3 regions of the Pseudoflavonifractor sp. MCC625 genome follow, and region 2 is predicted to be linked to each of the others. Evidence: predicted binding sites of a transcription regulator. Region 2 holds the regulator's gene; each other region holds the start of a gene.
What was found. Region 2 encodes Rex, which represses fermentation and respiration genes when NADH is low (regulators of the CRP and FNR family bind a similar motif). Its sites were predicted from a motif close to ATTGTTAANNNNTTAACAAT; they were not measured.

Region 1 (4,178 bases), on a different contig from region 2:
CTGTGCAAATCCTTCCGCGTCTTCCGGCAGGGCTGGAAGGGCTGCCTCTGCTTTCTGATCCTGCTCACACTGGGCGTGAGCACTCTGGAGGTCGACCCGATCGGCTTTGAGGTCCGGGTCCCCCAGGCCCAGCAGGTGGTGGAAGTACGCCTGGATACTCCCTCCTTCGCCCCCTATGATGGAGCTTCCTCTCCTTCCGTCCTGCGCCGGGAGGAGGACATTGCCCGTCTGGTGGAGCTCCATCAGACCATCATCGACCATCAGTCCCAGCTGGAGTCGGCTGAGCGTGTATCTTCCCACCCCTATGTCTCCCAGCAGGTGGGAGATTATATGGTGGATGTGGAGACTTCCGGCTCGTTCTACTTCTCCTTCACCTATCTCTTCCGGGACGGCGGCACCATGCGGCGCAGCTACCGTATCCCGGTGGACGAGGAGCTTCTGGCCGATCCCACCTCTCCCGCCGCCAAGCTGGATGCGCTCATCAATGCTCCGGGTCTGGCACAGCAGGAGTATCTCTCCCTCTACCGCAGCGGCGATGTGCTGACCAGCGTCAACCTCTCCACCTATACGGGAGCCGATCAAATTTTCTCCAGCGGTGCGGACACCCAGCTGCTTCTGGACGCCGTGCTCACCGATCTGGAAGAGGGAAATCTGGGCCGTCACTATCTGTTGGAAAATCAGGACCGCTATGCCAACTGCTACTATAACGATCTGACCTTCCACTTCTATTCGCCGGAGGCCCGTTCGGAACTGGTGGAGGACGGGCACATCTATCAGTTCACCATTACCATTCAGACTACGGCCACCCATACCCTGGAGGCCCTGCGGGAGTTGGGCGCAGAGGATGTACTCATCCTCCGCAGCGCAGCACCCTGAGAAACTCCGGCATCCCGCACCTCTCCAAAGATTTTTTGAAAGTATGTTAAATTTTTAACTTTCTCATTCAAATCCGGCGGTCCTGGGCGTTTCGTCCCGGTGACCGCCGGATTTTTGACCTCCAAAGTATATTGTTAAAATATTCACAAGTCACCGTTGCATTTTTCTTCCCCATCATATATAATAAGCTTATCCGGTTCGCAAACCGAATTTGTATTCATTGCCGATTCCGCGACCATATATCGAACGAAATGTAAAATATTTGGAGGGTCAATTCTATGAAGGACATTTATGTTGTCAATTGCTGCCGTACCGCCATCGGCTCCTTCGGTGGTTCCCTGAAGGATGTTCCCGCCGCCAAGCTGGGCTCCATCGTTGTGGCTGAGGCGCTCAAGCGTGCCAACGTCAAGCCTGAGCAGGTGGACGAGGTCATGTTCGGCAGCATCCTGACTGCCGCTGCCGGTCAGAATATGGCCCGCCAGGTTTCTCTGGGCGCCGGTATTCCCGTTGAAGTGCCCGCCTACACCGTCAGCATGGTCTGCGGCTCCGGCATGAAGTCCGTGATCGAGGGTGCCCGTACCATCCTGGCCGGTGACGCCGACATCATCGTGGCCGGCGGCACCGAGAACATGTCCGCTGCCCCCTATGCCATGCCCGCCGCCCGCTTCGGCGCCCGCATGAACGACACCAAGCTGGTGGACACCATGGTGAAGGACGGCCTGTGGGATGTGTTCAACGACTACCACATGGGCATCACCGCTGAGAACGTCTGCGACCAGTGGGGCATCACCCGCGAGGAGCTGGATGAGTTCGCCCTGAACTCCCAGATGAAGGCCAAGGCTGCTCAGGAGGCCGGCAAGTTTGACGACGAGATCGTCCCCGTGCCCGTGAAGGTCAAGAAGGAGATCGTGGACTTCAAGGTCGACGAGTTCCCCCGCCACGGCACCACCGCTGAGGGTCTGGCCAAGCTGAAGCCCGCCTTCAAGAAGGACGGCCGCGTCACCGCCGGCAACGCCTCCGGCATCAACGACGGCGCTGCCGCCATCATCCTGGCCTCCGGCGAGGCTGTGGAGAAGTACGGCCTGAAGCCCATGGCCAAGCTGGTCTCCTGGGGCCAGGGCGGCGTGGATCCCAAGATCATGGGCGTGGGTCCTGTTCCCGCCTCCAAGCAGGCTATGGAGAAGGCCGGCCTGACCATCGAGGACATGGATCTGGTGGAGGCCAACGAGGCCTTTGCTGCCCAGTCCATCGCTGTGGCCCGCGAGCTGAAGTTTGACATGAGCAAGGTCAACGTCAACGGCGGCGCCATCTCCCTGGGTCACCCCGTGGGCTGCTCCGGCGCCCGCATCATCGTCACCCTGCTGCACGAGATGAGCAAGCGTCCCGAGGCAAAGAAGGGCCTTGCCACCCTGTGCATCGGCGGCGGTATGGGCACTGCCGTCATCCTCGAGAAGTGCTAATCTGAATATTTTTTCCGGCGGGCCGCATTTGCGGCCCGCTTTTTTCTGTCTTTCTCCGCGCCGCGGCCGTTCTCTGTTTTTATCGGGCGGACAGAATTTCCCTCATCTGAACGTGCACGATCACACTTCCGTTATTTTGCATAAATAATTCATTATATGATTTACTTTCAATGAAAACGCCTAAGTTCAAAAATTATTTCTTTCCTCTTGATTTATTTCCAGATTGTGCTATGATTAGGGCATGGCAGCGCCTTTGGCACTCTGTATTTTAAGGAGGACACGGAATATGATTGACCTTACCATCCGCCGAGACAGTCTGGACCGAAACATCAAAAAGGCCCGCGAAAATAACGTCATCATTCCCACCATTGCCCAGATGCAGGAGCCGGAATCCATTCCTGGCGCCATCCGGGACAAGCTGAAAAATGTGGGACTGTGGGACGTCAATCCTCTGAACCTGTTCCGCATTACCTGGAAGAACGAAGCCAAGGAATTTGGCGGCGGCTATCAGGCTGTGCCCAACTATGTGGAGCTGCCCTCCTCCCTGACCGGTGTTCCCTGCCGCATTCTGGCCATGGCGGGCAAGTGGTTCCCCACCGGATGCCACAAGGTGGGCGCCTCCTTTGGATGTCTGGCCCCCCGTCTGGTGACCGGACAGTTTGACGCCACCTATCACCATGCCGTCTGGCCCTCCACGGGCAACTACTGCCGCGGCGGCGCCTTCAACTCCAAGCTGCTGGCCTGTGACAGCGTGGCCATCCTTCCCGCCGAGATGAGCAAGGAGCGCTTCGAGTGGCTCAGCCAGATCGCCGGCCAGGTCATCGCCACCCCCGGCTGTGAGTCCAACGTCAAGGAGATCTTTGACAAGACCTGGGAGCTCAAGCAGGATCCTACCATGATGATCTTCAACCAGTTTGAAGAGATGGGCAACCCCCTGTGGCACTACAATGTGACCGGTACCGCTCTGGCCGATCTCTATGAGGCGGTCAAGCGCCCCGGCGACCGTCTGGCCGGCGCCTGCTTTACCTCCGGCTCGGCGGGCACCATGTCGGCCGGCGACCTGCTCAAGGACCGCTATCCCCATGTGAAGCTGGCCGTGGGCGAGGCGCTCCAGTGCCCCACCATTCTGGAAAACGGCTTTGGCGGCCACCGCATTGAGGGTATCGGCGACAAGCACATCCCCTGGATCCACAATGTCAAGAACACCGATATGGTCATCGACATTGACGATGAGGATTCCCAGCGCCTGCTCCGCCTCTTCAACACCTCCGACGGCCAGAAGTACCTGAAGGAAGAGCTGGGCCTCTCGGACGAGCTGCTGGAGAAGCTGACCTGGATGGGCATTTCCGGTATCGCCAACGTGCTGTGCTGCATCAAGATGGCCAAGTACTACGAGCTGACCGAGCGCGACGTGGTGGTCACCGTCCTCACCGACTCGGCCGTCATGTATCAGAGCCGCATCGAAGAGCTCAACCAGATGCACGGCGCCTACAACCTGCAGGAGGCCGCTCTGGACCATAACCTGCACATTCTGGGCCTCAAGACCGACAACATGGCCGAGCTCAACTACTGGGACCGCAAGCGGGTCCACAACCTGAAGTACTACACCTGGGTGGAGCAGCAGGCCCGCGACGTGAAGGACCTCAATGCTCTGTGGTACGACACCGAGGGCACCTGGGACGCCGTCCACCAGCAGGCCAAGGATCTGGACGAGCTGATCAACGAATTCAACGACGCCACTGGACTGCTCAAGGCCCTGTAAGCGCCTCATTCATCCATACACACCGGACCGGCGGGCGGGGAAATCCCGCCCGCCGGCTGTTTTGAAAAGGAGGTCATCCC
Region 2 (4,178 bases):
AGCCCTGGCTGGGGTAGTACTCAGTATAGACCCGGTTGAGGGCGTAAGAGATGATGGCCAGGATGTTGGCCCGGAGCGCTGCGGGCTCCCAGGTAGGGTAGATCTCACTAGAGGCCACATTTTTTACATAGTCCGGAAAGGAGACCGTGACATTTTCGGCGTCTGACCCGGGAGGGCCCAGATGCACGGTAATATATTGCGGGATGTACGGGAGTACGGTGGACGGCATGGCGTTCACTCCAATCGAATCAAAGCTCTTGGGGGGTAATCTGGGTGGTATCGGTATTTTGGTGGTTGGGCAGCGTGAGGGGGAGAGGGGTGAGTTCGATCTCCTGGATGGTCTCCGTACCGGGAAAGACCTGTACCCCCTGTATGACATGGTATTCGTATCCGGGGGCCTCCGCCCAGATATTGCACAGGGCATAGGGGGTTTCTCCGCCGGGACTGGTACCCTGGGACTGGCTGGGTGTCGTAAGGCGGACGGGGGCGGTCTGACCGTTTGCGTCGGAGACCCGGACGGCCAGCAGAGTCTGCCGCTCATTGGCGGCGCCCTGGGTAAAGGCCACGGTGGCACCCTGGATCGGGAGACGGGCCTGGGAGGCGTAAATACGGGTGATGATGGTTCCGATGGAAGCCAAAGCGCATTCCTCCTTTTTCTTTTTCAGTGTATGGAAAGGCCGCTTCCGATGTGTCAAAAATTTTTTGAAAAAAGGGCTTGCCAAAGGAGGAAAGATATGCTATATTATATAAGCCGTCTGGTGAGGCGGCAAAATCCGGGTGTGGCGAAGTTTGGTATCGCGCTTGAATGGGGTTCAAGAGGCCGCTGGTTCGAATCCAGTCACTCGGACCATCGGAGTATCCTTCGGGGTACTCCGATTTTTTATTTTCCAAATTGTTCTGTGATAGTTGTACGGAAACGTGCAACTTTTTGCTTATTTCCTCCTATGTATTCGGGATGTCTCCTTTCTAACTGGATGAACAGTGTATCCAAATGGACAAATATGGCTAAATACACCATATGGAGGGGAATACGATGAAATATATGGACTGTGTTGAAGTGATTGTTGAGAAGAACCGGTATGCCAGCGAGGGTGTTCATAAAGGTATGCAGGGGTGGATTTGCGATGAGGACAATATCAAGAATTGCTGGCTTGTCAATTTTCCGCAATATGGGGAAAAGGATGATATCGCAACGATAGATATTCAAGAAGAAGACCTACGCCTGCTCCCAGATGGAATGAATGCTGTTGTAAATGAGGAGATCAAGGCACAGTTTGACGCACTAGAAAAAGGGAAAAAGGCGGAGAATGTTTCCAAGCCTATGATTTGATGGGATCAAGCGCGTTGCTTGTTGTTTGAAACCGCGGATATTACTAGATTTCCACAGATCTTTTTATGACACTCCAACCATCTGGGAGTACTTTATAGGACTCGTGGATCTTTATAAAGCTTGCTTTATTATATTGCAAGTAATATAATTAAAACCAGAGGTGGTGATATTATGTCTCTTAATTCGAGCACATCAAACAAACAGATTATTGAATATCAAGTAGATGACACATATAGCGCACTTATATCAGCACTGAAAAAAGACTCTCATTTTTCTATAAAAACCTCAGACCCAACTTCACGAACTATTGCAATTAAGACGGGGATCAGTTGGAAATCATGGGGTGAAAATCTATTAATTACACTTAGTCCTACCGCGGATAATATGACAGAACTCTCTATAGCTTCGGCTTCGAAGTTTGGCACGGTAGATTGGGGAAAAAATCAAGATAATCTCAACAATATGTTGCAAATTCTTTTTGAAGAATTAAAGAATTACAAGAAAGTTGTATCGAATAATACTGACTCGACAGAAAATATTCCTGCGAAAATAAAGGAGCTATCTGAGCTTAGAGACGCAGGAATTTTGACAGATGAAGAATTTCAGCAAAAAAAAGAAGAGCTATTGGCTAGATTGTAAACACGTTTCTAAGTAAGTTCTATAATATACTAAAGCCAAAAGAGTAAGTCCCATAAGGACTTGCTCTTTTGGCTTTATAAATTCTTGCGGCGAGCATCTCGTTCATTTCTGCTTTGCTGGAAAACGATGTTCTGTCTGCGGTGTGGAGACATGCCGTTTTTTCATAGATATGTTGGATGGTTTCCCGGGAAAATCATTTGCAGAAGTGTGAGTGACATGGTATACTAATCAATTGGAATGGAGTGACCTGACCGGCACTTGTGGTGCGGTTCAGGCAGGGAAACAAACATAAGCGAGCGTGATATGGATGCGGAAGCAAAATGTGTCGGGAGCGGTGATCCGGAGATTGCCGCGGTATTACCGGCATTTGAATGAACTGAACCAGGCCGGCGTGGTGCGGATCTCCTCCAGCGCCCTGGGAAAGTCCATGGGACTGACAGCCTCCCAGATCCGGCAGGACCTCTCCTGTTTCGGGGAGTTCGGACAGCAGGGCTACGGCTATAATGTGGACAATCTGCTCAATGAGATCGTGGATATTTTGGGCATGAACCGGGGCCATACGGCGGTGATCCTCGGCGTGGGAAACCTGGGGCGTGCTCTGATCGAGAATTTCAACTTTGGCTGGAGCGGATTCCATCTCAATGCGGCATTTGACGTGCGTCCGGAGGTCGTGGGACAGATCATGGCCGGGACGCCGATTTTTCATATAGACCAGCTGGAGAACTATTTGCGGGAGCATCCCGCCAGCGTGGGCGTGCTCACCGTTCCCCGCAGCATTGCGGAGGAGATGGCGGATCGCTTGGTCAAATCCGGTGTGAAAGGAATCTGGAATTTTACGAATACAGAGCTGAATATCCGGGAAGAGGGCATCTTCATTGAGAATGTACATTTCTCTGACAGCCTTCAGACCCTGAGTTATCTGATTTCGGAGGATGCATGAAGCGAGCGTGGGCGTTTTTACTGATTGCGGTGGTCCTGATCGGCAGCGGCCTGGCCTATGCGGCGGGCGGCTCGGCGGAGGACCCGCTGGTCTCACTGAGTTTTTTGAACGGGACGTATCTGCCTGACGTACTCTCGCAGGCGGAGAAACGGATCGAAACCCGCACGCAGACCACCTATGACCAGGTCTTCCAGGAGCTGAATCAGGCCTACCAGGAGGATCTGGCCGAGGCAGGCGGAAGCAGCGGACTGCGGGATGACCGCTATAAGGAAGGAGATGTGCTCTCCGTTTCCACGGGATCGGGGCTGCTCTTCCTGGCCGGGGAGGCAGCCGTGACCTACTCCGCCGGTGCGGTAGTGGATGTGACGGCGGGGAATGTGGTGCCCTCCGGGCAGCGGCTCACCCCGATGCACCGCTATCTGGCTGCGGAAGGGACCTCTGCCGTGGTCTCCATCGTGAGTGAGACGGCTGTGGTCAGTACCGAGGGGGTAGTCACCCTCTCGCCCAGCGCGGCTACCGACTACAATGCCCTGGCGGAGGCGCTTCAGCAGATGGGGATGTTTGCGGGGACCGGGACGGGATATGGCTCCGGGTATGACCTGGAGAAGATCCCCACCCGTATTGAGGGCCTTATCATGTTCCTCCGCATGATCGGCGAGGAGAAGCAGGCCCAGGCCTATACCGGTGCGTGCCCCTTTGTGGATGTGCCCGACTGGTGCCGCAGCTATGTGGCCTACGCCTATGAAAAGGGGTATGCCGCTGGCGTGGGGCCCACCGCGGAGGGAAAGCCCGCTTTTGGACCGGAGCGGACCATCGGCGCGGGGGAGTATCTCACCTTCCTGCTCCGCGCCCTGGGATATCGGGACAGCGGGAGCAACCCGGACTTTACCTGGCAGACGGTTCTGCCCAGAGCGCGGGAGCTGGGTGTGATCACACCGGGCGAGTACACACTGCTGAGCAGCAGTACGTTTCTGCGGGCCCATGTGGCATACCTCTCCTACTTCGGGCTGGATGCCACCTGTAAGGAGGGCGGAACCCTGCTGGAGTCCCTGAGCGCCTCCGGCGCACTGGACGGGGAACAGGTCAAAGCGATCCGCAGTCAGGTCACGGTAAGCCGGATCGCCTAATACGCAAGCCACTGGCGTGGAGTGCTCACAGGAGCGCTCCACGCCTTTTTCTGTCTCTGCACCATCTGCCCCCGCCGGCATAGTATGGACTGTGGCCGACAGAGTCCCGAGGGCATCGGACCACCACAATTTTTCAGGAGGT
Region 3 (4,178 bases), on a different contig from region 2:
TCCCATGGCTTTGCGGCGTTTTGCATTATTTTGATAAAATTCCAGTTGCCAGTATGTTGTTTTTGAGTTATAATGACTAATGTCAGTTGTGACGCTCCATCGGACGCACGGCTGCTCCGATTTTGAACGCAAGGAGAGGAAACCATATGAGCTATTCCGCGCAAAACATCCGCAACATCTGCCTGCTGGGCCATGGCGCCAGCGGCAAGACCACCCTCGCCGAGAACATGCTGTTTTTGACCGGTGGCACCATCCGGATGGGCTCCCCCGCCGATGGCAACACCGTTTGTGATTTTGATCCCGAAGAGATCCGCCGTCAGGTTTCCATCTCCACGGCGGTGGCCCCCGTCGACTATAAGGGCTGTAAGATCAACGTACTGGACACCCCCGGTTATTTTGATTTCTCCGGCGAGGTCATGGAGGCCCTGAGCGTCTCCGGCGCCGCCGTGATCGTCACCCCCTCCAAGGCCGGCCCCCTGAGCGTGGGTACTGAGAAGGCCTGGAACTACTGCGAGGAGCGCCATATGCCCCGCATTCTCTACATCTCCAAGACCGACGAGGAAAACGCGGACTACAACGCCGCCTTCGCTACCCTGCGGGAGCGGTTCGGCAAGAACGTGGCCCCCGTTGTCGCCCCCATCTGGGACGAGAACAAGAAGGTCATCGGCATCATCGATGTCCTCCACAAGCGCGCCTATGAGATGCAGGGCGACAAGCGCGTGGAGATCGAGGTCCCCGAGGATAAGCTCCCCGTGCTGGATGAGCTCTATGACGCGCTGAAGGAGTCGGTGGCTGAGACCAGCGAGGAGTTCATGGACAAGTATTTCTCCGGCGAGGACTTCACCTATGCCGAGATGCTCCAGGGCCTGCGCCAGGGCGTGCGGGACCTGTCCCTCTTCCCGGTGGTCTGCGGTTCTGCCGTGCAGGGCCTGGGCACTCTGATGCTGCTGGATACCGTGGTGGATCTGATCCCCAATCCCCTGGAGGGCTCCGCTGAGCTGGTGGAGAACGCTGACGGCGAGCTGGAGGAGTATGTCCTCTCCGACCGCGCTTATCCCTGCGCCTTTGTCTTCAAGACCACCTCTGACCAGTACGGCAAGTACTCCTATGTCAAGGTGATGTCCGGCAATCTGACCCCCGATATGACTCTGGTGAATGCCCGTACCGGTGAGAACATCAAGCTGGGCCGCCTGTATATCATGAAGGGCAAGAAGGCTGAAGAGGTCAAGGAGCTGGTCTGCGGCGACATCGGCGCCATCTCCAAGATGGAGGCACTCAAGACCGGCGATACCATCTGTGATGCCCGCAAGGTGGTCAAATTCCCCGCCCTGCCCTTCCCCGAGCCCTGCTACTCGGTGGCCATTGCCCCCAAGACCCGCGGCCAGGAGGACAAGATCGCCGCCGGCCTCACCCGTCTGAACGATGAGGACCTGACCTTCAACTGGTCCAACAACGCCGAGACCCGCCAGATGGTGGTCTCCGGCACCGGCGATATGCAGATGGACGTGCTCCTCTCCAAGCTGAAGAATCGCTTCAGCGTCGAGGCTGAGCTCTCCATTCCCCGTGTGGCCTACCGGGAGAAGATCCGCAAGAAGGTGGAGGTCCAGGGCCGCCACAAGAAGCAGTCCGGCGGCCACGGCCAGTTCGGCGATGTCAAGATCCGCTTCGAGCCCGGCGAGCAGGAGGAGCTGGAGTTCTGCGAGGAGGTCTTCGGCGGCGCAGTCCCCAAGAACTACTTCCCCGCCGTGGAGAAGGGCCTGCGCGAGGCCGTCCAGCACGGTGTTCTGGCTGGCTATCCCGTAGTCAACCTGAAGGCCACCCTGTACGATGGATCCTACCACCCGGTGGACTCCTCCGAAATGGCCTTTAAGACGGCGGCCCAGCTGGCCTACAAGGCCGGTCTCCCCGATGCCAATCCCACCATTCTGGAGCCCATCGGCGAGCTGAAGGTTACCATTCCCGACAGCTACATGGGCGACATCATTGGCGACCTGAACAAGCGCCGCGGCCGTGTCATGGGCATGAATCCCGACGGCAAGGGCAATCAGGTGGTGGAGGCCGAGGTCCCCATGGCCGAGATGATGACCTATGCCATCGACCTGCGCTCTCTCACCCAGAGCCGCGGCTCCTTCACCTTCCACTTCGTCCGCTACGAGGAGGCGCCCCCTGTGGCCCAGCAGAAGGCCATTGAGGCGGCCAAGGCCATCCAGGAGCTGGACAACTGATCCATAAAAGCACTGACCCCCCGGCAAAAGCCGGGGGGTCTTTCTTTGGATAAAACTTCTGACTTTCTCCCCTTCTTCTACTTGTATCTTTGTCGGAAAGGTGCTATAATAGTACCACTAGATTGTTAAAATTCTAACAATATAAATTTTACAATACGAGGTGTCAGACGATGAATTATCGGGAGCAGTATCAGAGCAAGCTGACCACGCCGGAAGAGGCGGTCAAGGTCGTGCAGTCGGGCGACTGGATCGATTACGGCTGGTGTGCCATTACCCCCGAGGCTCTGGATCAGGCGCTGGCAGCCCGCTATCAGGAGCTCTATGATGTCAAGGTGCGCGGCGGCGTCCTGTTCCACAAGCCCGCTATCATGTCGGTTCCCGACGTGGCGGAGCATTTTACCTGGAATTCCTGGCATATGTCCGGTGTGGAACGCAAGATGATCGCCGAGGGCGCCACCTTCTATGCTCCCATGCGCTATTCCGAGCTGCCCCGCTTCTACCGGGAAAATGTGGCTCCCATCCATGTGGCCATGTTCCAGGTCTCTCCCATGGACAGCCAGGGTTACTTTACCTTCGGCCCCAGTGCCTCCCATCTCCAGGCCGTCTGTGAGCGCTCGGAGATCATCATTGTGGAGGTCAACCCCAACATCCCCCGCTGCCTGGGCGGTATGGAGAACAGCATCCACGTAGACCAGGTCTCCATGATTGTGGAGCAGGAATCCCCCATTGGCCAGCTGCCTGCCGGCGGCCCGGCCACCCCGGTGGATGAGGCGGTCGCCCGTCTCATTGTGGAGGAGATCCCCAATGGCGCCTGCCTCCAGCTGGGCATCGGCGGCATGCCCAATGCGGTGGGCTCCCTCATCGCTCAGTCCGATCTGAAGGACCTGGGCGTCCACACCGAGATGTACGTGGACGGCTTTGTGGACATGGCCATGGCGGGCAAGCTGACCGGTGCCAAAAAGTCCATTGACCGCTTCCGTCAGGCCTATGCCTTTGCCGCCGGCAGCCAGAAGCTGTATGACTACCTCAACGACAACCCCGCCTGCATGGCCGCTCCGGTCAGCTACACCAACGACGTGCGGGTGGTGGCCCAGCTGGACAACTTCATGTCCATCAACAACGCGGTGGATGTGGACCTCTTCGGCCAGGTCAACGCCGAGAGCGCCGGGACCAAGCACATCAGCGGCGCCGGCGGTCAGCTGGACTTTGTGATGGGCGCCTACCTCTCCAAGGGCGGTAAGAGCTTCATCTGCTGCTCCTCCACTTTCATGAACAAAAAGACCGGTCAGCTGGAGAGCCGCATCAAGCCCACGCTGGATAACGGCTCCATCGTCACCGATACACGCGCCAACACCCACTTCCTGGTCACCGAGTACGGCAAAGTGAATCTGAAGGGCACCTCCACCTGGGAGCGCGCCGAGAAGATCATCTCCATTGCTCACCCGGATTTCCGGGATCAGCTCATCTCCGATGCCGCCAAGATGGGCATTTGGAGACGCTCCAACAAGCGCTGATTCAACCATTGGAACAGACGCCGCAGCCAGCAGGCTGCGGCGTCTGTTTTTACTTTCCCCTTGACAAACGGCATATCTGTATCCTATACTTTAATATTAGAATTCTAACTATTATAATTCTAATATTAGAGGAGGAGATGTTTCCTTGCAGCCTTCCTTTCACTATCTTCTCATGGCCAACCAGGCTATCTTTCACAAAAAACTGCTGGCAGGCCTGCGGGACACCGGGCTCACCCTGGGTCAGCCCAAGGTGTTGGACTACCTGGGGGACCATGACGGCGCCAGTCAAAAAGAGATCGCCACTGCCTGCCACATTGAACCCGCCTCTCTGACCTCGATTCTGAATCGCATGGAAGAGCGTGGAATGGTGGAGCGGAGAATGCTCCACGGAAACCGGAGGAGCTTCTATATTTTTCTCACCGACCGGGGGCGTGCGCTC

Region 1: a site for Rex is predicted at 1,007-1,026, ahead of GPK94_RS15665 (acetyl-CoA C-acetyltransferase). Genes of this name have one in related genera too.
Region 3: a site for Rex is predicted at 2,347-2,366, ahead of GPK94_RS03170 (butyryl-CoA:acetate CoA-transferase). Genes of this name have one in related genera too.

What each region holds. Positions count from the first base shown of each region.
Region 1 covers NZ_WQOJ01000048.1:268,713-272,890, reverse strand. The annotation lists gene GPK94_RS15670 (ABC transporter permease) at 1-876, shown strand, start outside; gene GPK94_RS15665 (acetyl-CoA C-acetyltransferase) at 1,155-2,336, shown strand; gene GPK94_RS15660 (pyridoxal-5-phosphate-dependent protein subunit beta) at 2,623-4,098, shown strand.
Region 2 covers NZ_WQOJ01000030.1:314,227-318,404, forward strand. The annotation lists gene GPK94_RS08855 (peptidoglycan-binding protein) at 1-229, opposite strand, end outside; gene GPK94_RS08860 (spore cortex-lytic protein) at 249-638, opposite strand; tRNA gene GPK94_RS08865 (tRNA-Pro) at 774-850, shown strand; gene GPK94_RS08870 (hypothetical protein) at 1,034-1,330, shown strand; gene GPK94_RS08875 (SHOCT domain-containing protein) at 1,502-1,969, shown strand; gene GPK94_RS08880 (redox-sensing transcriptional repressor Rex) at 2,277-2,909, shown strand; gene GPK94_RS08885 (hypothetical protein) at 2,906-4,036, shown strand.
Region 3 covers NZ_WQOJ01000010.1:47,436-51,613, reverse strand. The annotation lists gene GPK94_RS03175 (elongation factor G) at 147-2,225, shown strand; gene GPK94_RS03170 (butyryl-CoA:acetate CoA-transferase) at 2,396-3,739, shown strand; gene GPK94_RS03165 (MarR family transcriptional regulator) at 3,885-4,178, shown strand, end outside.